4 regions of the Trichocoleus sp. AS-A1 genome follow, and region 1 is predicted to be linked to each of the others. Evidence: predicted binding sites of a transcription regulator. Region 1 holds the regulator's gene; each other region holds the start of a gene.
The links. The regulator NtcA, encoded in region 1, controls nitrogen genes in cyanobacteria. The targets are predictions, from matches to a motif close to TTTGTANNNNNNNNTACAAA.

Region 1 (7,475 bases):
AGAAATCCTCGCTGTGTTCAGTGTCCGCTACAGAAACAATGTAATTACCTTGCCCAAGCATCTAGCGCCTCATAGCGCAAACGCTACAAGTGAAAAGGCTGCAATTCCAGTCAATTGTTATATTAGAAAATCGGTTTCTTCTAAAGTTGCCGAGCTTTTTTATTTTGTATGCTTAGCTAAAAAAATTGCCTGCGCTGTCTATAATCAGCAAGTAGGGGTAAGGTATTAAAGCGATCGCACAATCTTCCAATAGCTTTCCGGAAATCTTAAGGATTCTAAAAAAACACGCGATCGCTTCATTCGGAAACTGAATCTACAGCTTTACTTAATTGCTAGACATTGCTTTTTAAGCGAACCGCTACGCTTTAGACGCAAAAAGCGCGAACAAAGAGAAAGTTGGCAACTTATTTGGAATTCTTCTATCCTAATTTTTACTGTTTTAGTAGATTCTTTTTGGAACTCGTGCAGAGGACAATGTCCTCTGCACTCCAACTAAACTATTATGTAGTTAGACAAATAAAATTACTATATTATGGCTTTAATATATACAAAACAAGTCCTTTATTATAAAAATATTCGAGCCAAATAAACTAATCGATCAGTTGCGCTGATCGATTAGTTTGTAAATCGAGTTAGATAAATTTTAAGTAATAAAAAAACAAGCGATCGCTCTTTTTAAAAACAAGCGATCGCTTGTTTTAATTCACTAACTTTGCACTCAACTCATTCTTAATCCGATTCAAAATTGAGGCTTCATCCAGCGAAGTCAGAATGCGACTTACCACGGCTTTTGGGCCATCGGGACCCCAGGAAGCGCCGTTCGCCAAGTAAGTTTTAGTGACTTGTCCAATCCCGTAAGAAGAAACCCCAGAAACACCTGCCTGAGTCACGGCAACTGATAGATAGGGACCTAAAGACACCCCACCCGTTGCGGGTGCGGAGAGTCCTAAGAGACTTTTCAGGGAACTCAGTCCCAAAGTTGCCAAAAGTTCGCTAGCGCTAATTCCGCCCATACTGATGGCAATTTTTTGTAGCAGTCCCACCGCTCCAGGCTGGGTCATGGGGATGCCGTAGAGTTTAGATAAAGTGAGAATCATTGCCACGTCGATGACGGCACCGCTGAGGAGATCGACAACCGTGACCGGGTTGAGGGCGATCGCAACTGCCTTCGTCATCACCCCTTTCCAGATAATCTGATTCGCACTTTCATCACGAATCTGCATCTTCCTAGCAATCATCTGTTCGTTCACATCATCGGCATACAGCATGGTGTTGAGCGCTACCAGAGCCTTGCCTTCCCGGTGTAAAATTTCCAGAATTTTCAGCTTCAAATCCAGAACTTGCGGCGTTCCCGGTCGCCGCTGCACTGCCCTCGTTCCGTCAGGACGGCGAACCGCCTGCGCCACCAGGGGAGAGGCGGCGACCATCACAATTTCATCTGGTGAGAGCAATTCCCGCACCCGTTCATCCCGGATTTTGCGGTAAATCGCCATCCGGTCGGCATCCGGATACTGGTCAATTTTGTTAAATACCAGCAACATCGGTTTACCGACTTCCCGCAATTGTGAGAGCGCCTCGTATTCCACCTTGTTCATGTCGCCCGAAATGACAAACAGCAGCAAGTCTGCTTGTCTGGCAACTTGTCTGGCTAAGGTTTCGCGGGTTTCTCCGTCTACTTCGTCAATTCCAGGGGTGTCAATTAGCTCGATTTGGGAATTGCCCGCACTCGGCAGCGTGACTCGTAGGATATCGCTGACGCTTCCCGCCTCATTCTCCTGAGTCAGTTGCCATCTGGCACCTTGATGGGTGCGGGTGACGCCATGAAGTGGTCCCGTTTCAAACACGTTCTGACCTAATAAGGCGTTTAGTACTGAAGATTTACCCCGTCCCACCATCCCAAAGGCGGCAATCTGGACGACCGATCGATCTAACTTCTCCAGCATCGTTGCCAAATCATTAATCTCGGATTCCAGTCCCGTCCGCTCTTGAGGAGTGAGATCCAGGTTATCTACCAAGTCTCGCAGAGCATTTTGCGCCTTTTTGTAATTCAGTTCTGCTTGGATGTCATCAAAGCTCAAAATGGCGTTATCTAGTTCCCGATCCAAATCTGTCGCGTCCGGGGTTTGTGAAGGGAACTGGCTGGCATTTGGGGTTCGGTCAGACGATAAACGACTCAAAATTGCACCTTTTTTGCTCAGATGTTACTCTTCTTTCATCCTAGTCAATACCGATCTAGTCTGGCACTTTCCATATCCAGAGGGATATTTTTACTCGGTTCGTGCCAGCTCAGTATCAGCTGTGAGAATGATGTTATCTCGAAGGCGATCGCAATAAGTTTAGTATTGTTGCTGAATGAAGGTATTTGATCGGCACAGCGATTGTGAGTTCTAAGCGTTTACCTCAAACTACTGCCCACGTCCGAATTACCCATCTTTCCTGGCAACGGGGCTTTCTAGCAGGGGAAGTCACGGCGGCAGAATATGAATGGCAGTTCCAGTGGTGTTTCCGACAGGGTCAATTGTCGGTGACACCTTCTTTGGGACGCGCTTTAATTCAGGAACCTCTGGGTCGATTTTTAGAACAGAAAGATTACCAGCTAGAGCCTGGAGGGGACTATGCGTTTACGATCCGGGCGGAACTTTAAAAGTTTTGAGTTTTGAGTTCAGTTTAAATTAAGAAAGTTAAGAATGACAGAGTTTCCTAGTTCCTCGTCTCTCGTTGCTTCATGTATCTTTCGATGAGGAGGATGGCAACAATGTCATCGATTGGTCGGGGTAGACTCCGCATCCCTTGGGGAATCAGGCGTCCTAAACCTTGGGGAGGGTACATTTGCCAATAGCGATCGCGTGCTTCCAATGTACTGTAGCGCTCATCTACCAGGACAATTGGCACCGACGTTGGGAATTGCTGAAGTTTCTTTTTCCAACTTTTGGAAGTGGTTTGATCTCCCATCACCAGAGTATCAATCGGGTACTCTTCACATAAGTCAAGGATCGTTGCGATCGCTGTTTCTGCCGGTACAACCTCGTGGTAATGCAGAGAATTGTCTTTCCCCACTACGGCTAAACCACACTTATCGCGCCCTGGATCGAACCCTAAAATCATCTGAATTGGCTAATTGCTAATTTACGAATGGTTAATTGCCATTAGTCATCATCTCATCACTAATGACTAATAAATTACATCCTCACCACAACTTCTCCGTCTTCAACTGCCTCCAAATTTAATTTCATGGGTCCGGCAATATAGGCGTCCTCTGCCACGACCGCTTTCAGAGAAATCGGCTTATTGTGCTTTTTCAACTGCTCGATAAACCGAATCAAGCTAACAATTCGATTGTCCCCAACCTGAACTGTATCTCCTAAAATCCCCGCGCGAGTGGCTCGGAACTGGGATGCTCCAAGCAGCAGGTCAATCCGCTGCCGAATTTGTTGGTCGGTCATGTTTGAAGGATCGGCAGATGTCGTTGCTACGACTTCACCAGTGCGGAATACAACTTGATTGGGTGCGGCGTCTGCAAAGACTTGTACCTGCTTTTCTCCCTGGACATAGTTACCAGCCGAAAAAACTCGGACTACATAGTTTCGACCATCCTGAATCTGGTTGATCAGTTGCTCGACCTGTGCCTCTGTAATTTGCACGACCCGTTCGTTCGCCACCTTGTTGAGACCGGGTTGGGTCGCTTTAATCGCTGTCCGATTCGCTTCCCGTAATAGCTGCTCAATGACCTGTCGGGCTGCGGCTGGCTCGACAATACGAAAAACGCCAGCCGCCAGAACCTGACCGCGCAGCAGAGCCAGACTACCCTGACGCAAAGTTTGATAAGACTGGTAATACTGTTCTAAGGTTGCCACTTCCTGCTCTAGGGAAGCTTGTTGTTTTTCGAGTTCTTTAAGGCGATTTTCTCGCTGGGCAATCACCTCATCTCGTTGAGAAATTTTGTTATCAAGTAGAGATAAGGCTTTGTCTCGCTGGGCAATTTGCTCATCGCGATCGCTCAGGCTCTTCCGAAAGGCAGCAAGTTTCTCATCAAGTTCCACAAGGGCTTGATCCCGCTTGAGAATTTGCTCATCGCGTTGGCTAATTGCTCGGTCTTGCTGGGCAATTTTTTGGTCGCGCTGAGTCACTTTCGCTTTGAATTCAGTAATTTCAGCTCTGACTTGATTTCGCTGCTGGAGCAATTCTTGGCGTTCTGCTTGAAGTTGTTGGATTTCCGAACGTAGCGTCTTCGCTTGCCCAGAGACAGAGGTCAGCTGTTTTTGGGTTTGCTGAAAGCTGCTGGCGACCCGACTCAGTTCGCTTTGAGTTTGATTTAGTTGCGCCTCCGTCTGGCCTTGTTTAGCCAGCGCAGCTGCCAAAGATCGATTAATCGCATCTAAGCGCTGCTGAGCGACAGATTGCTGGGTGCGAGCTTGAGCGAGTTCCTTCTCGACTTGCTCTTTTTGGGCGGCGGTTTTAGCAAGTTCGCTTTCGGTTTTCCGTTTCTGCTCGTTCGCTTTGGCAATATCCTTACTGGCTGTCTTGAGTTTTTTCTGCACTTCTTGGAGTCTAAAAACTCCAATCCGCAATTGTTCGCTTGTCGCAAAGATGATTGTCAGTGTTGAGGCAGAAATCGTTAGTCCCGTTAGAATCGTTACTAAAACAGCTGTTTTGCGGGGACGCAGATTGAACAACGACAGGCGTGCTTTTCCCACGCGCGTGCCAATGCGATCGCCTACCGTTGCGATGACGCTTCCCAACACTAAAATAGACAAAATCAGGAAGAGCGCACTGTCGGTCATTGTCTGCTACAGTCATTCCAGTTACAGCCTATCGCATCGCAGGCTAGAGAAAGGGTTAACAGGAATTAAAGATCGAAGGTGAAATCGGAAAGGTTAAAGGTTGCAAGGTTGAAAACTATCCGCTTAAAACCTGACACCTTTTAACTCAACTCCCGACTAAATGTTAAAACTGGATAACCTGCTCGCGCTACCATGCCGTTTTAACCAACAACCTAACCTACAACCTGACGAGAGCCTCTAGCTGTTTTCAAGTAAACTGCTGACTCAGTGTAACTGGGTTGTGTACCGTAATTTTTTTCTTGTGGATAGAAATCATTTTTTCCTCCCGCAAATCTCCCAGTAAGCGGGTGACAGTTACCCTGGTGGAGCCGATTGCTTCTGCGATCGCTTGATGAGAAAGCTTCAGATCGATCGTAATTCCATTGGCGGTAGGAACGCCAAAATCACGGCACAGAATCAATAGAAAACTCACCAAGCGCGATCCCATATCTCGGTGAGCTAATGTCTCAATCATCATTTCTGTTTGCAAAATGCGCGAAGAAAGCCCTTGCAGCATCAACATCGATAGCTCCGGATTATCCTTGAGCGATTGCTCTACCTGATCGATCGGTGCCGAAAGCAGCTCCACTGGCGTAAATGCTACAGCGTGATAAAACCGATCCGAACGATGCCCTGTAATTAAGGACAGTACTCCAAAAACGCTGTTTTCTCGCAGCAACGCCACGGTAATTTCTTCCCCAGCTTCATACACGCGAGACAGCTTTACTGCACCTTTGAGCAAAAAGTATACCCGTTCAGCCGGGTCTCCTGGGAAAAAGATCGTCTTGCCCCGCTCAAAAGTTTCCACCACGGGTGGAAACGCCCCACCTCCCAGTTGACGGAACACAGCTGCTAGCGGTCTATCTTGCGTCACTGCCACTTCCTTTTTCCTAAATGCTGCCCTACAGACTTCTGCAACTTTCTGTCGGAGGAACTTTAACCATAGCAAAACAACTATGAGAGTTTTCTGACATTAGACACAGATAAACTGACTTCCAAGCGGTTTTTGTGCTATTTGATACAAAATTTTAAAGTAGTTTCCCCGGCTACCTTCTTTAGTTCTCTCCCTGCTCAAGGCAAGTAAGATTATGACGGAAAATGTTGATATCTTGACAGTATCTGCGCTATCGGGTGGGATGCATGGTGAGTAAGGAGGCACGCTCCTTACCCGTACTAGACAGCCTTGCTCCGGGCGATCGCGATCTTGAATACTCCCCTAAATCGGATATCCTCTAATATTGCCTTCAAAATCGACATTTATGCTAGATTTAACCGGAAAAAACGCCCTTGTCACCGGCATTGCCAACAACCGATCGATCGCCTGGGGGATTGCTCAGCAACTGCACCAAGCGGGTGCGAATCTAGGAGTGACTTACCTGCCAGACGACCGGGGTCGCTTTGAAAAAAAAGTGGCAGAGTTGGTAGAACCCCTCAACCCCAGCTTGTTTTTACCCTGCGATGTCCAGAATGAGACCCAAATTCAGTCTACATTTGACGCCATCCGCGATAAGTGGGGTAAGCTAGACATCCTGATCCATTGTCTTGCCTTTGCGAACAAGGAAGATTTATCAGGTGATTTTAGCAACACTACCCGCGCTGGCTTCACCCAAGCTCTAGAAATTAGTACCTATTCGCTGGTGCAACTTGCCGGGTCAGCAAAACCACTGATGACAGAAGGCGGCAGTATTGTCACGCTGACTTATCTAGGCGGCGTTAAGGTGATCCCCAACTACAACGTAATGGGAATTGCCAAGTCTGGATTGGAAATGAGTGTCCGTTACCTGGCATCTGAATTAGGTCCACAGAATATTCGCGTGAATGCAATTTCGGCAGGTCCTATCCGCACTTTGGCATCGTCGGCGGTAGGTGGCATTCTGGATATGATCCATCACGTTGAGGAAGTGGCACCGCTGCGACGCACTGTAACTCAGAAAGAAGTGGGAAATGCGGCTGCTTTCTTGTGTAGCGATTTGGCAAGTGGCATTACAGGTCAGGTGCTGTATGTCGATGCGGGATACGAGATTATGGGGATGTAAAAAGAATCAAACATTAAAAATTAAAAATTAAAAAGCAAAGATTCTGCTAATTTTTAATTTTTAATTTTGCATTTTAAAGGCTTTCGCGTCTCCCAGATGCTCAGTAAAGTAGGATAATAAACTTAACTTTATTTTCTTGAGTGAGCATCTGCGATGCAGGCACGCGATCGCCAATTTACACCTTCTCCAAGCATTGAACAGCTTTTGTCTCCTCGGATGGCAAGGGTTCCCCGCAAGACGGGCGAAACGGATGTTATCGTCACCGTCAAATTAGACGGGAATGGCACTTGCAATGCAAAAACTGGCATTCCGTTTTTAGACCATATGCTGCATCAAATCGCCTCTCACAGCCTGATTGATTTGGATGTAGCCGCGACGGGAGACTTGGAAATTGATGACCACCATACCAATGAAGATGTGGGAATTACCCTAGGAATGGCGTTGCATCAAGCACTGGGCGATCGCAAAGGAATTGTCCGATTTGGGAATTTCCTCGCCCCTCTCGATGAAGCGTTGGTTCAGGTAGCGTTAGATTTTTCCGGACGTCCTCATCTGAGCTATGGCTTAGAGATTCCCACTCAGCGAGTCGGGACTTATGACACCCAGCTGGTGCGGGAAT
Region 2 (7,475 bases), on a different contig from region 1:
CGATTACCAACAATTTCATAATCGTCAGGAATCGTTTGTAGCCGCTTCAGCTCTTCAAGTGTGAATCTACGGTTTTTCCAGCTAAAGGGGCCAGTGTATTGTCCTCCTTGCGCTTTAATAGTCCGTACCGGCATCTGAGGATCAGCTTTATAGAGAAAATCTGAGAACTTTGATCGCCAGCTAAACACTGGGTTTGGATGCCCCATTTCCTCTGTATAAAAGCTGTAATTTAGACCAGGTGGTATATTTGTAAGAAGGTGTCCGTATCGCCCTCCAATACCTAAGTCTACATCCGTTTTATTAGCGCCTTCAACTGCCTCTCCTGCTGAGTAGAAAGGTTCTTGATTGGGAGAATCTGGGCCATGAGTTGGATAGGGAAATAAATAATTACCTTCACGAATTCCAACAATAAACAAACGCTCTCGATGTTGCGGAACACCATAATCAGCTGCATCAAGAACGCGAAAATGAATTATATAGCCTGCTTCCTTAAAAGCATTTTGGATTTCTTTCCAAGCTTCTCCTTTTTGCGCTCCAGTGATTCCATAGACGTTTTCATACAGGAATCCTTTTGGCTGAAGCATCTTTAATAAACGGACATATTCTTGAAAAAGAGTGCCGCGAGAATCGCTCGTTCCGGCGACGCCAGATGCTCGACGACCTGCTGCTGAGAAGGTTTGACACGGTGGTCCGCCGATGATGAAATCTACTTTTAGATTGGGGCTAGGAATAAATTCTTTAATATCAGTGCAAATTGGTTTGGAATTTTCTAGCCATTTCCCTGACCTCGAGTTCTTTTCTAATGTCTGTACATATTTGGCTTCAAGCTCAACCATCTCAACAATATCAAACCCGGCGTCATGAAAGGCAATATCTAGGCCACCACCACCAGAGAACAAGCTCAAGGTTCTGATGGGAGAAACTCCTCGTTGAGTGAACCATTTATGAAGAGATTTGCCAAATTGATCGGGCCAAGCTGGGCAACGGCTGACGCCGAGCGATCGCAAGATTTCCTTAAACCAAACAACCTTGTCTGGCTCAATACCAGGTAGATTCAAAGGGAGAGACAGCTGTTGCATGTGCTGGCAAATGTGTATCTATCGAACTGCATACCTATTTTCATCACGGATTGAGTTGAAACGTCAATCTACCAGTGGCGAGGCGATCGCTTCTATTTCCTGCGTGACTTGCCAGCTGCATAAGTCTCATCAGTCAGGACAATGGCAGGTATTCGTTGTATAGCATCTTTGACGACTTCCTCTCTTCTTGCCGTTTCTGTCGTAACAGTCTCCATCGTCCCGACATTCTAATTTTTCCTCACAAATGGTATCGCGGGGAAAAACTCCAACATCTTTTACAGAAACTTCCGCTGTAAAAGTGCCTTGTTCAATTATTCTTTCTCCTTCTTTAATTTCATACTCAAACTTATTTTCGCCTTCTAAAACTGCAAAAGTACGAGTTTGATGGCTATTTCCCAAACTCAAATCAACGCCTTGAGAATATTGCCCTTCACTGTAACCTCTGCTCGTGTAGGGATAAGGATTACTCTTCATGCCCTGAGTCACGTTTCGGATTGTCACTTTCCTTTTCGGTGCGGGTGGAGTTGATTTGGAAACAAACTGAGCTTTTCTAGTGCCCGGATTTATTACAGTTCCCGGACATTGTCCGACATATTCAACTCGCTTAAATTGAACTTCATTGACATCAAAATTATTGCCGTTACTTACCAGGAACTCCGCCCCGTTGGCATTCGCCCGATTCACAAAAACCACAACCAGCACGAAAGCCGCAATGATTAGAAAGGCAGTTCTTTTGATTACAATCTGTAACGCGGAAAAGCTTTTGAGTTTCATGATTTTTCTTAGTACCACTAAAACAGGCTTCTTTATCCTTCCTAGGAGGTAGATGAGGTTTAATACTTCCGATAGAAGATTATCGAATATTTTTAGTGTCGTTGATTAACCATTGATTGTTTCCCGATTTGTACAGCGGCTTATCGCTTCTCCTAGCCACTGAATCAGGTAAAGCAGTTAACCTCAGCCGCTGGGAAAGTAAGTTGGACGACTTCCTGGCGATCGCTGAAAAGATTTTCTTAAAATCTCTTAAAAATTGACACTTTAAAGGGGAAAATGTAAAAATAGATACAGAAATAAATTAGCTAGTTCACCACTGACTGAGTATTCATAGCCGTCAGTGGCTCTGGGGAATAAAAGTAGAGCGCGATCGCGAAGCAGCGTGCCTTGCTTAGTCACAAATACTCAGGAAACTCAATCGGAGGCGAAACTTATGAAACTCTCTTATCGCGGCGTCAGCTACGAAAAAACTTCACCCACGCTGGAAGTAACCGAAAGCGAGATTGTGGGGAAGTATCGGGGACAGACTTACAACGTTGCATATCCCAGACATATTGCAGTTCCCGATGCGATTGTTAACTTGAACTATCGGGGAGTCCCCTACTTCATCGGCAAAACCGGCACGACTAGGGATGCTCTAGAGAGGCAAATCTCATGCGAAGGGATCGCACCTCTAGGCGATCGGAAATTGCCAACCGATACAACTCGTCGAAAAGTGTTGGATAACGCGGCTAAAAGTCACTTAGCGAATATCCACCGCAGCCTGGAACATCGGATACAGGTTGCTAAAGCCAAAGGTGATGAAAATCTAATTCGTCTTCTAGAAGCAGAGTCGAAGCAACTGACGTTGTGCCTCTAGGAGTTTCCGAAATATCTGGCGGTGCTTGCGGTTGAGTCAGCAATTACTGCTGACTCAACCGTAAAGAGTGAAGGAGCGCACTCCTCCCCCTTTAGGTGTAAAATTTTATCTAAGCACGAAATCTTCAAAGCTGAAGACGACGGATTCCTGGTTTATAAAGCTACGTGGGCGATAGAGAGCGATCGCCCTTTTTTTTATGGGAATGGATTCTGGCAAATAAACCGTTACTGGTAAGGGTCGTTGCAGCGAATCCTACAAATTTTATTCCATTTTTTCACAATAATTAATAAAGGTAATCTGCGACTTAAGCAGTAGCGCTCTGCCTTGTGTTGACTTCTAACGATCGAGGGCAAAAAGCGTGTGAATCGCATCCTCACGATTGAAAACACAAAAGCGATGCGCTAAAAGCGCTACCGCCCCCAAATTTTGCTGAGACTAGGAGACTTGAAAATGCTTGAATCTTATCGTCAACACGTCGCTGAGAGGGCGGCACTCGGAATTCCACCACTGCCGTTGGATGCCCAACAGACTTCTCAATTGTGCGAATTGCTGAAAAATCCTCCCACGGGTGAAGAAGAGACGTTGTTGGAATTGCTGCGCGATCGCATTCCTCCAGGCGTCGATCCGGCTGCTTACGTGAAAGCTGGCTTTCTCACCGCTGTCGCCAAAGGTGAAACCATTAGCCCTTTAGTTACCCCCATCTATGCAGTAGAACTGCTGGGAACAATGGTAGGTGGCTACAACGTGCAATCGTTGATAGATTTACTCAAATCTGACGATGAATTGGCATCAGCCGCCGCAACAGCTTTAAGCAAAATCATGCTGGTGTATGATGCCTTCCACGATGTCTTGGAATTGTCCGAGACGAATTCCTATGCCAAGCAAGTCATTGACGCTTGGGCGGCGGCGGAGTGGTTTACAAGTCGCCCCACCTTGCCAGAAGCGATTACCGTCACCGTGTTTAAGGTGCCCGGAGAGACGAACACCGACGATTTATCTCCCGCAACCCATGCCACAACCCGCCCGGATATTCCCTTGCACGCCTTGGCAATGCTGGAATCTCGGCAACCGGGAAGTTTGGAAACGATTGTCGAGTTGAAGAAAAAAGGGCATCCCGTGGCGTATGTCGGGGATGTGGTAGGAACGGGTTCTTCCCGCAAATCTGCGATTAACTCCGTTTTGTGGCACATCGGGCACGATATACCCTTCGTACCCAATAAACGGGCTGGGGGATATGTATTAGGGAGTGCGATCGCGCCAATTTTCTTCAACACCGCCGAAGATGCAGGTGCATTACCCATCCAGTGTGATGTCACCCAGATGGAAACCGGCATGGTAATCACCATTTATCCTTACAAAGGTGAAATTACCAACGAAGCTGGAGAAGTTATTTCCACCTTCAGCCTCAAACCCGACACCATCACTGACGAAGTACGCGCAGGCGGACGTATTCCCCTCCTGATTGGGCGTACCCTCACCGATAAAACCAGAATTGCCCTCGGATTAGTAGAACCCAGTCCAATCTTTATCCGCCCTCGCCCTCCCATCGATACCGGCAAGGGATTTACTCTAGCGCAGAAAATGGTCGGGAAAGCCTGCGGACTCAATGGTGTGCGTCCCGGCACTTCCTGCGAACCGCTGATGACAACGGTTGGTTCTCAGGATACAACAGGACCCATGACCCGCGACGAGTTGAAAGAACTCGCCTGTCTCGGTTTCAGCGCAGATTTGGTGATGCAGAGTTTCTGCCACACCGCCGCTTATCCGAAGCCCGTTGACATCAAAACCCATCACGAACTGCCCGATTTCTTTGCTTCTCGTAGCGGCGTGGCCTTACGACCGGGCGATGGCATTATCCATTCTTGGCTGAATCGGATGCTGCTACCCGATACCGTAGGAACGGGCGGCGACTCCCACACCCGTTTCCCCTTGGGAATTTCCTTCCCCGCCGGTTCCGGCTTAGTTGCTTTTGCAGCTGCTTTGGGCGTGATGCCTTTAGATATGCCAGAATCCGTCTTAGTGCGGTTCAAAGGCGAGTTGCAACCCGGTGTGACGCTGCGGGATATCGTGAACGCGATTCCCTACGTGGCAATTCAAAAAGGTTTGCTAACAGCAGAGAAGCAGAACAAGAAAAACATCTTCTCCGGGCGAATCATGGAAATTGAAGGCTTGCCAAATTTAAAAGTTGAGCAAGCTTTTGAACTTACCGATGCGAGTGCTGAACGTTCTTGTGCAGGCTGCACAATTAAGTTAAGTATCGAGACAGTTTCTGAATATCTGCGTTCCAACGTAGCGCTGATGAAAAATATGGTAGCGCGGGGTTATCAAGATGCCCGTACCATCATGCGCCGCGTTGCAAAAATGGAAGAATGGTTGGCAAATCCCGTATTAATGGAAGCCGATTCAGATGCAGAATATGCGGAAATTATCGAGATTGACTTGAACGAAATCAAGGAACCAATCGTCGCCGCACCCAATGACCCAGATAATGTTAAGTTGCTGTCCGAGGTTCAGAATGACCCCGTACAAGAAGTATTCGTCGGTTCTTGTATGACGAATATTGGTCATTATCGCGCCACTGCGAAAGTGTTGGAAGGCGAAGCAGGAGTTAAAACTCGCCTCTGGATTTGTCCCCCAACCCGAATGGATGAACACCAACTCAAGGAAGAAGGTGTTTATAGCGTATTTGATGCCGCAGGTGCGCGTACAGAAATGCCGGGATGTAGTCTCTGCATGGGAAATCAGGCGCGTGTGGATGACGGTACAACCGTATTTTCAACTTCCACTCGCAACTTCAATAATCGCATGGGCAAAGATGCGCGAGTTTATCTTGGTTCTGCTGAATTAGCAGCGGTTTGTGCGATGTTAGGTCGCATTCCCACAGTGCAAGAATACATGGACATTGTGGCGAAGAAGATTCATCCTTTTGAGGGTGATTTGTATCGCTATCTCAACTTCGACCAAATCGCTAATTTTGAGGATGAAGGTCGCGTAATTTCCTTGGAAGATATGCCCAAAATTGAGGATATTTTGGGTATTCCCTCTGGCGCGTTGCGCTAGTCCACAGTTAGATAAGCATAACCTGTAACAGCCCCCCTCTGCCATTGCAGAGGGGTTATTTATGGGCTGAAAACTCCTAATCGTTTAGCTTGGTGGTAGATAAGTTTCCCGCCTGCTCAATATTTCTGTATACCAGTGGGAACACTAAGTTCAAGCATGATTTGGCTCTTATATCACTTGTCAACTCATTTGAACACGGATAGAGGTAAAAAAGGGATGAGATTTAGGATTTTGGCTATCGTAATACTGGTGATAGGCATTTTTATGATCTGCATTACAGAACCAGCTTTTGCTGAAAATATCAAAGATGTCAATAAACTATTGGGGAATAACTCCTGTCTCTGGTGTGACCTTAGTGGGGCGAACGTGAAGGGAGCTAACCTCAAAGAGGCTTCCACAGGTTTTGCTGACATGAGTCGTGCCAATTTTAGTAAAGTTAATTTTAACCATGCTGACCTGAGTTCTAACGAGCTAAGTCTTTCCAACCTAAGTGGTGCTGACCTTAGCCGCGCTAATTTGAGTAGTTCCAATCTAACTGGTGCTGACCTAAGCAATGCCAGCCTGTTTGAAGCCAACCTGAGTGGCGCTGACTTAGCTTATGCAAATCTAAGCGGCGCTAACCTGCGTCGTGCTAAACTCAGTGGTTTTGTAGGTGCTGCCAACTTAAGCGTTGCTAATCTCAAGGGGGCTAATCTTAAAGGTGCTAATTTGAAGGATGTTAGTTTGGTTGAAGCTGATCTGAGTGGCGCTGATTTGAGTGATGGAGTTGATTTAGGTAATGCAAAACTCAATGGTGCAAACTTGAGTGAAGCAATTTTGATAGGCGCAAATATGGAAAAAGCCCATCTCAGTTATACAAACCTGAGCGCTTCCGACTTGAGTTATGTCAATCTGAGCAGTGCTAATCTACATGGTGCCAAGCTAAGTGGTACGAACCTAAAGGGGGCTAATCTGAAGGGTGCTATTCTGAATGACGCAGCTTTAGAAAATGCAAATCTGAGTGGTGCTGATCTGAGTGGTACAGACCTGAAAGGGGCTAATCTGAGCGGAGCTGATTTGAAAGCCACTATTCTAACAGGGGCAATTATGCCAGATGGCATAACTCACGAGTAAGACATTAAAAAATATCAGCCTCATAGCGATACCCTTTTGAAACTCAACAAATGCGATCGCATCCTCCGCCTATCGCCAAAAAACTAACCCCCTAGCCCATTCCCTACAAGGGAAGAAGCTAGAGGGTTCGATCTTGTATTTGATTCAAGTGAGAACCACGATATCCTTTGATTATGAGATGTTAGGTTTCCGCGTCGTCAAAACGGATGATGTCATCCTCTCCAAGGTATTCCCCATTTTGGACTTCAATCATCACGAGAGGAATACACCCTGGATTTTCAACCCGGTGAGGTGTAGACATCGGCACGTAGGTTGACTGTTTTTGAATTAAGGTTGTCTCTTTACCATCACAAATCACTTTGGCGGTGCCAGATACAACGATCCAGTGTTCGCTGCGGTGATAGTGCATTTGGGTACTAATGTGATGACCTGGGTTGAGTTCAATGCGATTAATCCGGTAGCGTTGCCCTTCTTCTAAAACAGTGACTGTGCCCCAAGGTCGTATCCGCATTGTGTCACTATCTTCAGGTAAGGGCAGAATCGAAGCCTGCCCCTCATTTTGGTTGCTATTCATCCCTGCTTGTCTCCGA
Region 3 (7,475 bases), on a different contig from region 1:
ACAACTTTGGAACGAACTGGAAAAGTTGCAGGTTTACGCCGGTATCCCGAAGCCTCTTCCCACCGCTTCTGACCAAGCAGGCGTATCCCAAGACGCGATCGCCCTTGAAGTCGTTGCTGCCCTAGTAACCTCTAACACCCAAAACAGCTTGCAGCTCGCATCGGCAATCGCCAAGGGGAATACCGCCCACGCCTGTTCGCTGGTTGCCGACTTAATCGGTCATAACGAACCCGCTTTGCGGATTGTCGCCACCCTCATCGGTCAATTTCGTACCTGGTTGTGGGTGAAACTGATGGTAGAGAGCGGTGAGCGAGATGAACGGGCGATCGCCACTGCGGCAGAAATCGGCAACCCCAAACGAATTTACTTTCTGCGCCAAGAAGTCAAAGACTTCTCTGTGCGTCAACTCACCTTAACCTTACCCTTACTCCTGGAATTGGAAGTCGCCCTCAAGCGAGGAGCTGACCCCATTTCAACGTTACAAATGAAAGTTATCGAACTGTGTCAATTGTATCAATGAAGGCATAAACACGTAGGAAGACTTCTTTCCTCCCTGCCTTTACACCTAGAGGTAGGGAGGAAAGCGCTACCTATACCACCCAATCGTTACAGCTTTGGTAACACCCCGCTTTTTATGCGAAAGTGTGGTAAAATCCTCACACTCATAATATCCGTAGTTACTTGTAGATTACTACTCGATCCTTACTCCGTAGGGAGAAGGCTTCTGTTTTCTGAGGTACCAACACGAGATGTAAATCTACGAATGCCCATCTCTAGCTGGAACTTCTCACCCTTAAAACAGTTCAGAAAAAGTAATCCGTGTGTGTTTTGATTTTCTATTTGTTGGTCGCACTAGATCATGATGACTTTATACAGTTCACGTCGCTCTCTGAATCGAGTCTTATCTCAATGCCTGAGTGTTGGTACTCTCACTGCTCTAAGTCTGTTGTTAGGTTTTGCACCCGGTCTATCCGAGCGCTCTCATAGCATTGACTTTAGTTCTCAGGCATACGCTCAATCACCCTTCAGCTCTAAGGACTTAAGCAACTTCGCCAGGGCTGTTTTGGCAATGGAACCGGGTCGCCAAGCTGCCTATAACGAGATCAAAAGAATCGTGGGCAGTCCTCCAAATATTGCTTGCAGCCAGCCGAATAGCCTGCGATCGCTTCCAGGAAATGCACAGGCCATTGCCATCAATTACTGCAAACAGTCTCAAAAGATTGTTGAGAGCAACGGTTTGTCCATTGGATTATTTAATCAAATTACGGTGGAGGCGCAAAAAAATTCGGAGGTAGCAGCACAGATAAAAAATGAAATGATCCGTCTGCAAGCTCAGTAAAAAATAAACTTTTGCTGACCCTGCTTGACTCGGATATTGATGTCATCTGTGCTGATGTTAGTAGCATCACCATAACTTGCTGACTAAAGATTCCAGTGATGCTAACGATAACGCAACGCTTTCCCGCCAATTTGGATGCATCGGTCAACTTTACTCTTTTTCTGACTGCCGAGGAGCGCACGCGCAGCCGCTATCGCTTTGAAACTGCTGAGGGGCAAGCTTTGTATCTGCGCTTACCCAGAGGAACCGTGTTGCGCGATCGCGATCTCCTTCAATCTGAAATCGGTGATATCGTCGTGAGAATCGTGGCTAAACCGGAACCCGTTCTCACTGCGACTGCCCAGAAACCCCTCGATTTGCTGCGGGCGGCTTATCATCTAGGCAATCGCCATGTACCGATAGAAATTGCTGCCACTCATTTGCGGTTGTCTCCCGACCCCGTTTTAAAGTCAATGCTAGAACATCTGGGGATGGAGGTACGAGAGGAAATCTCGCCTTTTTATCCAGAAATGGGTGCCTATGGACACCATCATCACGCTTAGTTAATTGGGTAATCGGTAATGGGGGAGTTTTGAGTTTTGAGTTTTGATTTCTAGAAACGCGATAATCGCGTCTGAGTTTTAACGAGAACCGATACAAAACTCTAGGCTTCATCCTAAAACTCTTCCCCACTCCCTACGTACCAACAATGACCAACGAGCAATTACCGATTCCCCATTCTCCAGTTAACCTGCTGTGTCTTATGCAACTGGTGAGTCCCGCGTTGCCGGTAGGTGCTTATAGCTATTCCGAAGGGCTGGAAACCCTCGTCGATGCTGGTGTAATTGAGAACCTGCAACATCTGGGACACTGGCTCAAACAGGAACTGGGTTATGGGGCAATTCGGTTGGAAGCAGCGGTGATGATTCGGGGATATCGGGGGGCAATTGCCGGGGATTTAGAGGCTTTAAATTACTGGAATGTCTGGTTATCTGCTGCTAAGGAAACACAGGAGTTGCAAGCACAAAGTTGGCAGATGGGGCGATCGCTAATTCGATTGCTTTTGGAATTACAGCCGCAGGTTCGGTCAATGGTGGATGCAATTGGGAGTCCTTGTAATTATGCGATCGCTTTCGGCATTGCCGCCGCCCATTGGCAAATCGACGCTGCATCTACCCTCTTGGGCTACTTACACAGCTGGGCAACCAATTTGATCGCTGCCGGAGTCAAATTGATTCCCCTCGGACAAACGGCTGGGCAACAGCTACTCCTAGAACTACAACCCATCTTGATTCAGGCTGCCAAGGAAATTTTAGGGTTAGAAGATGACGCCCTGAGTAGTTGCGGCTGGGGATTAGCATTGGCGAGTATCGCTCACGAAACACAGTACACGCGCTTATTTCGGAGTTAAAAGAAATCGGCACAAAAACATATCGCTGGTAAAACCTGGGAATAGATTATCGTTAATTGCCTTGCTACGATGAGCAATTAGCCATTCGCTTTCAGAAAATTTTATGAATGCTTTTCGGGTTGGAGTTGCTGGCCCAGTGGGTTCGGGAAAAACTGCCTTGGTTGAAGCCTTATGTAAGGCGATGCGGCAAAAATATCAAATTGCTGTGGTCACGAATGATATTTATACCCAGGAAGATGCCCAGTTTTTAGTGCGGAGTCACGCCTTGGAAAGCGATCGCATCCTGGGTGTCGAAACTGGCGGCTGTCCCCATACCGCCATCCGTGAAGACGCTTCCATGAACATCGCCGCCATTGAACAAATGGAACAGCGATTTCCCGATTTAGACTTAGTGTTTTTAGAAAGTGGCGGCGATAACTTAGCGGCTACCTTCAGCCCAGAACTGGTAGACTTGACAATTTACGTCATTGATGTTGCAGCCGGTGACAAAATTCCGCGCAAAGGTGGTCCCGGAATTACTAAATCCGATCTTTTAGCAATCAACAAAATTGATCTTGCTCCTCAAGTCGGAGCAGATTTAGGGGTTATGGAACGCGATGCGCGGAGCATGCGTGGAGAAAAACCCTTTATCTTTACGAATTTGAAGACTCAGCAAGGATTAACCGCTGTGGTGGACTTTATCCGCCTAAATCTGGGCGAAATTTCAAAAACAGCAAGCTGAGCTTTCCTAGATAAAGATACAAAAATTCGATTCTTTGTATCTTTGATAACAATTTTTTCCCAGAACATCGCTCTAATATCACTGCTTAACTGTGTATGTTCTCTACCATTAGGCTGATTCAGCCAGGAGTACGGTGACGGTATGGCAAGGCGATTAGGGCGACGTAAATTTCTTCTATACGGTTCTGCTACTCTGGGAACCAGTATTCTTCTCAAAGCTTGTAGCAGCACTCCCACTTCTACCTCTGAGACTGCCAGCCCAACAGCGGCGTCTCCCTCTCCCAGCGCAACAACCGTTGCGGCTGCCGGTGCAGGAAACACCATCAAAGTCGGGATTCTGCACTCTCGCAGCGGCACGATGGCGATTAGCGAAAACAGCGTTGTAGATGCTGAACTGTTGGCAATTGAGGAGATTAATAAAGCCGGTGGCGTCCTCGGCAAGCAAATTCAAGCAATTGAGGAAGATGGTCAATCCGACTGGCCTACTTTTGCAGAGAAAGCGAGAAAGCTAATCGATCAGGATAAAGTTGTCACCGTTTTCGGCTGCTGGACTTCCGCCAGCCGCAAAGCAGTGCTGCCAGTATTTGAAGAAAAAGGTCATATGCTCTGGTATCCCGTGCAATACGAGGGTCAAGAGTGTTCCAAAAATATTTTCTATACGGGTGCTGCCCCCAACCAACAAATCGAGCCAGCAGTCGATTGGCTGTTGCAGAATAAAGGTAAAAAATTCTTCCTAGTTGGCTCAGATTACGTTTTTCCGCGTACCGCGAATACGATTATTAAAGAGCAGTTAAAGGCAAAAGGCGGCGAAACCGTCGGGGAAGATTACTTACCCCTAGGCAATACAGAAGTTACGCCCATCATCACTAAAATTAAAGCGGCTCTGCCTGATGGAGGCGTCATTTTTAATACCCTGAATGGGGATAGTAATGTGGCTTTCTTCAAGCAGATGCAAGGTGCAGGGTTGGGACCAGATAAATATCCCGTAATGTCTGTCAGTATTGCCGAAGAAGAAGTCAAAGCAATTGGCACAGAATATCTCAAAGGTCAATATGCCGCATGGAATTACTTCCAAACGGTGGATACTCCAACAAATAAAAAATTTGTCGAAGCTTTTAAGGCAAAATACGGTCAAGATCGGGTAACAAACGACCCGATGGAAGCAGCTTACATTGCCGTTTATCTTTGGAAACAAGCTGTCGAGAAAGCAAAAACCGCTGACGATTTAGAGGCAGTCCGAAAGGCTGCGGTTGGTCAGAAGTTTGAGGCTCCAGAAGGCACTGTAACGATGGAAAGTAACCATCACATTTCTAAGTTTGTACGGCTAGGTGAAGTCGCAGATGATGGTCTCTTTAAGATTGTCTATGAGACGAAATCAGCAGTGAAGCCAGTTCCTTGGAACCAATTCGTTGCTGCAACTAAGGGTTTGGGATGCGACTGGTCAGATTCCAAAAAAGGTGGTCAGTACAAAATTTAAGCGGTTAAAAATTAGTCCTTAGTTATTAGTCGTCAATCTTGAGAAGATTGGTTGGGTTTCGTTACCTGATGGTGTTGGCTAATTAAGAACCTAACCCCCATCCCCCTTCCCTATGAGGGAAGGGGGAGTCTGGAAGCCTCTACCCTTGTAGGGAAGGGTTTGGGGAGAGGTCAAAAATTAATGCCAACAGCATCCGTTACCTCAACCCAACCTAGGGGATTTGAAAGCTAATAACTAATGACTCACGATCCATGACTAATGACCCATGATTAATGGCTGAGGAAGCGGTGTGATAGCAGGATTGCTGGATGGGATTTTTAATGGAATTAGCATCGGCGCGGTTTTGTTAATTTCAGCGCTGGGACTAGCCATTGTCTTTGGACTCATGGGTGTCATTAACTTAGCTCACGGTGAGTTGATGATGCTAGGAGCCTACACAACGTTTGTTGTACAAAATGGCTTCAAAATATTGGGTAAGCCTTGGTCTGAAACCTATATTGTTTTTGCGCTAATTTTGGCTTTCCTGGTGACAGCAGGTGTGGGATTAGTTCTGGAACGGGGAGTGATTCGTTATCTTTACGGACGCCCGCTAGAAACACTGCTCGCAACTTGGGGCGTTAGTCTGATTTTGCAGCAATTCGCTCGCAGTGTTAGCTGGGTGTTAGTCATTGGCATTGGGATATTTTGCCTTTTGTTTTTTGGCGCTTTTTGGATTCTGTCCCGCCGCTCAGATTTTGAGCGTATTCGTAACTGGGTAATTGCAATCATGTTGCCGATATCTCTAGGCGTTGCAAGTGCCACAAGTGCAGTTTTGGGACAAACTTATAAACTGGCTGTCACCAAGCCTTGGTTTGGCGCTCAAAATGTAGACGTGACGGCACCCAACTGGTTACGAGGAGGATTGCGGCTGGGTACGTTGCAGATGCCCTATACGCGGCTATTTATTATTGCGCTAACCATTGTTTGTGTTGCTGGAATTTATGTATTTTTGCAACGGTCTTCATGGGGCTTAAGAATTCGCTCGGTCATGCAGAATCGTAGTATGAGTGCTTGTTTAGGAATTCCTACTGCCAAAGTTGATGCCATTACATTTGCTTTGGGTTCTGGATTGGCTGGAATTGCCGGTTGTGCGATTAGTTTGCTGGGTTCTGTGGGACCCAATACAGGCCAGAACTACATCGTTGATACATTTATGGTGGTTGTTGTCGGTGGCGTCGGTAAGCTGGTGGGCAGTATTGTGGCAGCGATGGGAATTGGCACGATTAACTACTTAATCAGTTCTAAAGTCTTGGTTCCGATGGTGGCACCAATAAAGCCTTTAGTGGATTTCTTTGAGTTTTTCGGCACAACCAGTATGGCGAAGGTGATGGTATTCGCCTTAATTATTGCGTTCCTTCAGGTGCGTCCAGGAGGGATTTTTCCACAGAAGGGACGTAGCGTTGATGCTTAAACAAAGACAATCGAGTAGAGGCTCAAGGCGATGATTTTGGATGCGGTTCTTGAAGTTAAGGGCATGAAGCAGCAACGCAGACGAGCGGTGCTGATGGAAGTGGGGATAACGATTGCGATCGCTTTGCTGCTCATTTTCGTAATGCCAGCAGTTCTCACAGGCTTTCGTCTCAACTTGCTAGCGCGATTCTTGGCATTAGCGATCGCTGCCCTCGGCATTGATTTAATTTGGGGCTATACGGGTATGCTCAGTTTGGGGCATGGTGTATTTTTTGCGCTCGGTGGCTATGCCTTGGCAATGCACTTGCAATTAGCTCCTCTCAAGAACGGTTTACCAGAATTTATGAGCCTCTTCGGCATCACAGAATTGCCTTGGTTCTGGCAGCCGTTTTATTCATTTGGATTTGCCGCCGCAGCCGTTGTGATAATTCCGGCTGTATTAGCCGCAATATTGGGTTATTTAGTATTTCGCAACCGGATTCGGGGCGTTTACTTCTCAATTTTGACCCAAGCAGCGACGATTGTATTTTTTAATTTCTTCAACGGGCAGCAGGGATTTTTTAACGGTACCAATGGTTTAACCAATTTCAAAACATTATTAGGGGCAACAGTCAGTAATAGTCAGACACAATTTGTTTTCTACGCCCTAACAGTCTTATTTTTGGCAGGTGCTTATGCTTTGTGCCGGTGGCTGACTAGCGATCGCTTTGGACGAGTTCTGGTTGCGATTCGGGATGATGAGAGCCGGATGCGCTTTTCTGGCTATAATCCCACTGGATTTAAAGTTGTGGTGTTTGCGATTTCCGCTGCTTTGGCTGGCATTGGGGGTGCTTTATTCACCCTTCAATCGGGTTTGATTTCACCAAAAGCAATGGATATTGCTTTTTCTATTGAAATGGTAATTTGGGTAGCAGTGGGAGGTCGTGCCAGCTTAATCGGAGCCATATTTGGAGCGCTATTAGTCAACTTTGCCAAAAGTCTTTTGAGCGAACAATTTCCGGGCATTTGGGTATTTTTCCAGGGAGCATTATTCCTAATTGTGGTAACAGTTCTTCCCGATGGTGTAGTCGGCTGGCTGCGCTATCAGGGTTTCCAGCACC
Region 4 (7,475 bases), on a different contig from region 1:
AGCCATCCTACGGATAGACTCATCTTCTGTAATTTCTAATAAGTCAATGAGTTTATTAATGACAAGGCTACAGTTAGTTTGTAACAGGGATGCTCTCGCTGCCTCTGCAATCGGTTTGAGATATGTCCGCCCTTCTTGTTTGTCAGTGTTGAAATAACCAAAGCCCCATTTAACGATTTGCGCTACTATTTCATCTACCTTGATACAATCCTGAAACTCAGCAACCCCATCTGAGGCTAGAAAATAGGCTCGAAACTTATAAAATCTTCCATATCCATCATCAAACTCTACCAATGCCTGAATAAACTCCTCTTTCTGCTCCTTTTCCACATTCTCTCGCCCCAGCCATAGCAAAATCACCTCTTTCCACTGCGGCTCAAAAATTCGGTAAACGTTGCCCGGTAACGGTTGAGGATTGTCATTGTCATGAGTCAAGAAAAAGTGCCAATCCTCAATTGCCAGCGCTGCAAAATATTCCTGAAACGTCAGATGATAGAACGCATAGACAGGTTCATCGGTTTCCCCATCTCGGTATACCAGATTCAGCCAACCAATTTGCCGCGCTAACTCAAAAAGAGATTCCCCCATCACCTGATATGCTAGGGACTCCCTCAGCTGTGTCTGATTCTCAATCGCCGCAACTGCCAACTTTCCTAACGCTGCATTCAACTCCTGCCGTTGCTGCCAGCTGATGGGAAACTCGTTTTTTTTCCACTCATAAAAATCCTCTCGAAATCGCTGGTAAAGCGTCGCCTTCGTCTTCGGCAACTCCCCTTGCTTTACCGCCCAGGTTTGACACAACAGCGCCAACCGCAAAGGATTTCTAATCAAATCTCGAATCCGTTCCCGCCCCGACTCGCCCAACTTCTCTCGTAACTGCTTCCCTAACTGGGGTTTCCCCGCCCTAGCAAACCACTCCCCAATAAACTCCCCCACCTGCGGCTCTTCAAAATCCAGGGTGCGATAAACATCACAATTCGGCACTACCCGATCGTTCGCCTGCCAAACATTCAGCCGACAGGTTAACAGGGTTTGCGCCTGCGCCACCCAACCCCTCAGCTGATTGGCAATTCCTTGTAGAGGCGAATTTGCCCCCGTGGATGTATCCGCCCGTATTTCATCCACCCCATCCAACAGCAACCACACCTGATGAGAATTAAACAACTGCATCAACTCAGTTTGCATCTGGGCTGATACCACCATTCCTTGAAGAGACAGCGCCTCCTTCAGCCAAACCTGGAGTAAATACTCTTCCAAGGTTTTCCCATCCAGACTCCCCAACTGAATACAAATTGGCAACCGGGAAACATTTTCTGAATCTTTGAGATGACGGGCAATTTGCTCTAACCACGTACTTTTCCCCGCCCCCGGTTCCCCAATAATGGCAATTGTCTTGCCTTCCCCCGCCTCAATTACCTGTCGGAGAAACGCATTCGCCTCAAACCGCTTCTCAATTTCCTTCTCATTCAGCTGATATTGTGAACTCCCCTCATCTGGAGATGGGCAAAACTCCTCACTCCGTCGAGGCTGAGTTCTCGGTTTCACCAAACCCAGTGGCACATAAATACCCACCTCATGCCCCAACCCCGTACCCGTCGCCTGTCGCCGGAATTGGTAACGCCTCAGCTGTTCCTCCAGCATTGTGTGGCAGATATCGCGCCAGTCAATCGGGGTTTCTGGCTTTGCATCTGGAGGATTCGACTCTTTCGGATCGATTAACTCTGCTAGTTCTAAATTTAGGGATTTAGCGATCGCGATCGCATTATCCAAATCAACAGATTGTCCTGCAAAAAACCGCTTAACCGTCTTTTCACCCACTCCAGAGGCTTCAGCAATGTCCAAATACGTCCAAAGCTTGCCCTCATAATTGCGTTTAGCAGCCTTACCTTCTATGAGTTTTTGCTTTCCAGTTTCGTTTACCCGAACAGTATTGCGATTGCGGATTTCAGCCATAGTCAACGGATAAGGGCAGTTGCGGATATTAATAGCTTAGGCGGCTTCACGGTTTGATGAGGGTCAGAAAGGGTCACTTAATCTCTGTCCCTAAGAGTTCGGCGGTTTCTCTCGTCAATTCGCTTTCGTGGAATTATACGGTTCACCAATTCCACAAATGACGACCAACCTGTTCAAATATTTACTTATAGTTGAAAACCCAGAACTTCAAGCTTTACTCTTACTTGTTCTTATCCTGTCCTCAGACTCAGTTAATCTTAAGAAAGCCAGCGCTGTATCATTTGTTATCCAAGCAGGATTAATTGATATCGGGGGCATTATTTCAGTTATGTCGGGAACATCCTTGCCATTAGTCATCCTTATGATGTTGGCGCAAGGCGTTTATTTGATTATCGATGCCCACCGCGCCGAAAAAAGTGGTCAGTAGACGAAGCGCGGGGCGAAGCATTCGCATTAATAATTTTCGGTTAAGTGGCATAAGCGATCGCGCTTTCATCTTCGCCCCTACCGCCAACCATCTGCAATATCGTTGAGTTGAATTGGAAAACTGTATGAAAAAACGCCGATGGGTGTGGTTTTTTAGTTTGCTGTTTGCTTCCCTGCTGGTTGTTACCAGTTGCGGCAACAATTTCGATGATGTCAAAAATCTCAAAGCCGGTGTTGGTAAGCAAGTTATCGTTTTAGGCGATAGCATTGCCTCTGGATATGGCGTGGAAAAGACAGAAGCTTTTCCCAGCGTGTTGAGTCGTCAACTCGGTTTGCCAATACTGAATCGCGGTGTTAGCGGCGATACAACCGCAATGGGGTTGAGTCGTTTACAAAAAGATGCGATCGCGGCAGAACCTTGGCTGGTAATTGTTGAATTAGGCGGAAATGATTTTCTGCGAAAAATTCCCAAAACTGAGACAGAACAGAATCTGCGGCAAATCGTAACTTCGATTCAACAACAAAAAGCAATTGTTGTCCTGCTAGGAATCAATCTCGGCTACATAGAAGATGAATATGACGAACTTTATCAACGTGTTGCTAAAGATACAAAGGCTTATTTAATTCCGCAGGTTTTAACTGGAATTGTCGATAATCCAAAAAATCGCCAGGAAGATATCATTCATCCAAATGCCGCCGGACACCAGCTTTTAGCTTCCCGCGTTGCTAAAAATTTACAGCCCTTATTAGCCCAGGCTACTTGGCCTCCAACCTTGTTGCAATATCGACAGAGTGCTAATCAAACATAGGAGCGATTTGCACTGAAACTGTTAAAAATTTCCCATAAATCGCTTTTTGTCAAGTCTCTTTGGTTGTAAAGGAATAAAATAGACATTAGCCTCTAGAGCTGACTTTCGCTGTTACGAATAAGAGGTAAAGATTTCGTAACAAGTCCTACAGAATTGGATCGTAGAAAGTCTGTATCCAATAAGAGTTTGCCCTTGTCTATTTCACTTGAGATTCTTTTATGACCTCCTCGATCCGCTTCCTCATGTGCGCTCCCGACCATTACGACGTGGATTATGTGATTAATCCCTGGATGGAGGGCAATATTCACAAATCCTCGCGCGATCGCGCCGTCGAGCAATGGCAAAAGCTTCATTACGTCCTCAAAGACCACGCCATTGTCGATTTGGTTGCACCCCAGCGCGGTGTGCCTGACATGGTGTTTACAGCCAATGCTGGCTTGGTTCTGGGAGATACCGTTGTCCTGAGCCGCTTCTTCCACAAAGAACGGCAGGGTGAGGAGCCTTATTTCAAGCAATGGTTCGAGGAAAAAGGCTATAAGGTGCATGAACTGCCTAAAGACTTGCCGTTTGAAGGCGCGGGCGATGCGCTGCTGGATCGAGAGGGGCGTTGGTTGTGGGCGGGATACGGTTTCCGTTCGGAACTCGATTCTCATCCTTTGCTGGCAAAGTGGCTCGACATCGAAGTGCTATCCCTGCGATTGATGGATGAGCGGTTCTATCACCTGGATACCTGCTTCTGTCCCCTGAGTGGCGGCTATTTGCTCTACTATCCCCCCGCATTTGATTCTTACACCAACCGCTTGATTGAAATGCGAGTTGCGCCGGAGAAGCGGATTGCCATCGAGGAAGCAGATGCAGTGAATTTCGCCTGCAACGCGGTGAATATTGACCACGTTGTAGTGATGAATAAGGCGAGTGAGGCGCTCAAAAAACGCCTTTCCGATGTTGGATTCCAAGTCATCGAAACGCCGCTGACGGAATTTTTGAAAGCCGGTGGTGCTGCCAAGTGCCTGACGCTACGGGTGACAGAACCCGTCCGAGAAGAAGTCCATGCCAATGTCTCGGTGGAAAGTCGCACAATTCGCCTAGAAGGGCATTTACTGGACTCCGGCTTAATCAACCGTGCTTTAGATTTAGTCGTAGAAAATGGGGGCAGCTTCCAGGTTCTCAACTTCAGCCTGGGAGAGCAACGGCAAAGTACCTCCTCTGCGGAGGTGAAAGTGTCGGCTCCTTCCCACGATGTGATGGAAGCGATTTTGTCGCAGCTTATCGATTTGGGAGCGGTGAATTTGCCCCAAGATGAGCGCGATGCCAAGCTGGAAGATGTCATCCAAGCTGGGGTAGCGCCAGATGATTTCTATGTGTCCACCATTTATCCCACAGAAGTCAGAATCAATGGGGAGTGGGTGCGGGTGCAAGATCAGCGCATGGATGGCGCGATCGCCATTACCCAAACTCCCAACGGACGGGTAGCACGGTGTAAACTGCTGCGGGATTTAGAACTTGGCGAACAGGTGGTCGTTGATGTCGTCGGTATCCGCACGGTGCGGAAGACGGAATCCCGCGAACAGCGCAACACCCAAGAATTCAGCTTTATGTCTGCCGGGGTTTCCAGCGAACGCCGCGTGGAATTGGTGGTGGAACAAGTTGCCTGGGAACTTCGCAAAATCCGCGATGCTGGCGGTAAAGTTGTGGTAACAGCAGGGCCAGTAGTGATTCATACTGGCGGTGGCGAACACCTGACGCATCTGATTCGGCAAGGTTATGTGCAGGCATTGCTAGGAGGAAATGCGATCGCTGTCCACGACATCGAGCAGTCTATGTTGGGAACCTCTCTGGGTGTGGATATGAAACGCGGCGTCGCCGTTCGGGGGGGACACCGCCATCACCTGAAAGTAATTAACACGATTCGCCGTTATGGCAGTATTGCCAAAGCTGTTGAGAATGGTGCGATCAACAGCGGTGTCATGTATGAGTGCGTCCGCAATGGCGTTCCCTTCTGCCTTGCCGGTTCCATCCGCGATGATGGCCCCTTGCCAGATACTCAGATGGACTTAATTAAAGCTCAGCAAGAGTATTCTCAACTGCTGCAAGGTGCAGACATGATTTTGATGCTCTCTTCCATGCTGCACTCAATTGGGGTGGGAAATATGACCCCAGCCGGGGTGAAGATGGTCTGCGTAGATATTAACCCAGCCGTTGTCACCAAATTGAGCGATCGCGGTTCTGTTGAATCCGTCGGTGTCGTCACCGATGTCGGGTTATTCCTCAGTCTGTTAGTGCAACAGCTGGATAAGTTAACCAGTCCTTATCACATTGCTCAATCAGCTTAATTATTGTGTAAACACGATAGGGTGGGCAGTGCCCGCCCTATTTTTTTTTCCAATAGTGGCTCTGAAAGCGTGAAAACAGACAGCATTTTCTATCAACTATTCCAAGCTTTTCCCAGCATCTTCTTTGAATTGATTGGTCAACCTGCTTCAACGGGTAACACCTATCAATTCACTTCAGTTGAAGTTAAACAAACTGCTTTTCGTATCGATGGTTTATTTCTACCCTCTGACGATTCTGCCGACCAACCCATTTATTTTGTAGAAGTCCAATTTCAACGCGATCCAAGGTTCTATCAGCGCTTTTTTGGCGAAATATTTTTATACCTCTCTCAATATGAGCGACCGAATGATTGGCGCGGAGCAGTAATCTTTAAAAACAGAAGCCTAGATCCTGGCGTACAAGCGCAGTATCGAGAATTACTGACCAGTCCGCGAGTTAAGCGGATATATTTGGATGAATTAGGAGAAGCGGCAGATCGATCTCTTGGCGTGGGAGTGGTGAAATTAGTCGTAGAAACTAAAAAGAAAGCCACCGAGTTGGCAAGGCAGCTACTGAATAAAGCTAGTCAAGAAATTGCTGATGAAGCCATCAGGCGACAAGTTATAGAGTTGATTGAGACAATAGTTTTGTATAAGTTTCCACAAATGACTCGCCAGGAGATGGAAGCAATGTTTGGATTCAGTGAGTTAAAGCAAACTAGAGTTTATCAAGACGCCGTCGAGGAGGGTAAACTGGAAGCAAAATTAGAAGCAGTGTCTCGATTATTGACATTAGGGTTGACTGTGGAACAGGTCGCAGAGGCTTTAAGTTTGACAATTGAGCAAGTCAGACAAGCCGCAGAAGCGAAGACTTCCGATTAGGCACTTAATTAGTATTGCTGGGATGGGAATTCATTGCCCAAATTATGGCAAATGGAATGCCCATACCCAGCCTACTGCCGACAAGAGTATTTACCGAGCGACTTTGAACCATTGGGTGACGCCTTCTGCGATCGCTGCCGCCATCTTCTGCTGCGCTTGCGGATTGACCACCCATTCAAATTCTTCCGGATTGCTCATAAAACCTAATTCCAGCAATACAGAGGGTGCAGAGGCAGGACGCGCGAGGGCTAAGTTATCCCAAAAAACGCCGTAGGAAGGACGCCCCGCCTGAGTCACGATGTAGTTATGCAGAAACATCGCTAAGCTGTGGGCTTGGGGATGATACCAAAAAGTCCCAAAACCCTGCGTATTCTGGGCATCTCCTTCATCGGGGAGGGAATTGTAGTGAATTGAAAGCGAAATTGCCGGTTTCACTGCGTCAATAATTGCCACCCGTTCTGGCAGCGACACCGCCTTATCAACTTCCCGCGTCAGGTACACTGTGGCACCCCGTGCAATCAGCTGAGTGGCGATCAGCTTTGACATGGTGAGCGTCACCTCTTTTTCGGGATAGCCGGTTGGCCCTCCTGCGCCACTGTCTTCACCGCCATGTCCGGGATCGAGAACAATTTTGATTCCAGATAAAGGCTTGTTGGAAGACTGAGAACGGAGAGGGGAGGGGCCAGAGGTGAGACGAGGGGGATGGCGCAGAGATAAAATCAGGCTCGTGCCTTCATATCTCACCGTATAACCCCATTGCTGGGCGGATTTGAGATTAAACGTATATTGAACGGTTTCTGGGGCGACCTGTTGCCAATCCAGGCGAGAAATGACGGGATCGGGGTCGAGGCGAATGATGTCCGTTTGCGCCGTCGTGTTATACAGCGTTAATGTCAGCGTGCGATCGCCCTGCTGCACAACGAGCGGTACCGGCACTTGTAAGGGAAAAATGACTTCTGTGGCACCGGGAATCTTCCGAGCGCGAATACTGCGAATCAGCGATCGCGGTGGCACCGAACCTTTGACAATTTGAACTTCTTTACTGTTAATCCAGCCGCCATAGTCCAAGCGCACCCATTCCCCGTCTCGACCT

Region 2: NC994_RS23135 (DUF4278 domain-containing protein) is a predicted target of NtcA. The motif match lies at 2,129-2,148, and genes of this name have one in related genera.
Region 3: urtA (urea ABC transporter substrate-binding protein) is a predicted target of NtcA. The motif match lies at 3,484-3,503, and genes of this name have one in related genera.
Region 4: NC994_RS05260 (TIGR00300 family protein) is a predicted target of NtcA. The motif match lies at 3,321-3,340, and genes of this name have one in related genera.

Annotation. Positions count from the first base shown of each region.
Region 1 is NZ_JAMPKG010000029.1:66,910-74,384, forward strand. It holds gene NC994_RS20420 (A/G-specific adenine glycosylase) at 1-75, shown strand, start outside; gene NC994_RS20425 (GTP-binding protein) at 699-2,105, opposite strand; gene NC994_RS20430 (DUF3146 family protein) at 2,381-2,644, shown strand; gene NC994_RS20435 (pre-16S rRNA-processing nuclease YqgF) at 2,701-3,105, opposite strand; gene NC994_RS20440 (DUF3084 domain-containing protein) at 3,180-4,781, opposite strand; gene ntcA (global nitrogen regulator NtcA) at 5,029-5,700, opposite strand; gene fabI (enoyl-ACP reductase FabI) at 6,080-6,856, shown strand; gene hisB (imidazoleglycerol-phosphate dehydratase HisB) at 7,010-7,475, shown strand, end outside.
Region 2 is NZ_JAMPKG010000040.1:2,599-10,073, reverse strand. It holds gene NC994_RS23145 (DNA cytosine methyltransferase) at 1-905, opposite strand, end outside; gene NC994_RS23140 (hypothetical protein) at 1,209-1,853, opposite strand; gene NC994_RS23135 (DUF4278 domain-containing protein) at 2,287-2,712, shown strand; gene acnB (bifunctional aconitate hydratase 2/2-methylisocitrate dehydratase) at 3,163-5,772, shown strand; gene NC994_RS23125 (pentapeptide repeat-containing protein) at 6,037-6,885, shown strand; gene NC994_RS23120 (phosphomannose isomerase type II C-terminal cupin domain) at 7,067-7,396, opposite strand.
Region 3 is NZ_JAMPKG010000010.1:138,395-145,869, reverse strand. It holds gene holA (DNA polymerase III subunit delta) at 1-520, shown strand, start outside; gene NC994_RS10095 (DUF4168 domain-containing protein) at 860-1,339, shown strand; gene ureE (urease accessory protein UreE) at 1,438-1,881, shown strand; gene NC994_RS10085 (urease accessory protein UreF) at 2,028-2,729, shown strand; gene ureG (urease accessory protein UreG) at 2,833-3,450, shown strand; gene urtA (urea ABC transporter substrate-binding protein) at 3,592-4,926, shown strand; gene urtB (urea ABC transporter permease subunit UrtB) at 5,216-6,376, shown strand; gene urtC (urea ABC transporter permease subunit UrtC) at 6,440-7,475, shown strand, end outside.
Region 4 is NZ_JAMPKG010000004.1:211,099-218,573, reverse strand. It holds gene NC994_RS05275 (HEAT repeat domain-containing protein) at 1-1,953, opposite strand, end outside; gene NC994_RS05270 (hypothetical protein) at 2,111-2,380, shown strand; gene NC994_RS05265 (GDSL-type esterase/lipase family protein) at 2,505-3,188, shown strand; gene NC994_RS05260 (TIGR00300 family protein) at 3,407-5,521, shown strand; gene NC994_RS05255 (Rpn family recombination-promoting nuclease/putative transposase) at 5,591-6,382, shown strand; gene NC994_RS05250 (N-acetylmuramoyl-L-alanine amidase) at 6,473-7,475, opposite strand, start outside.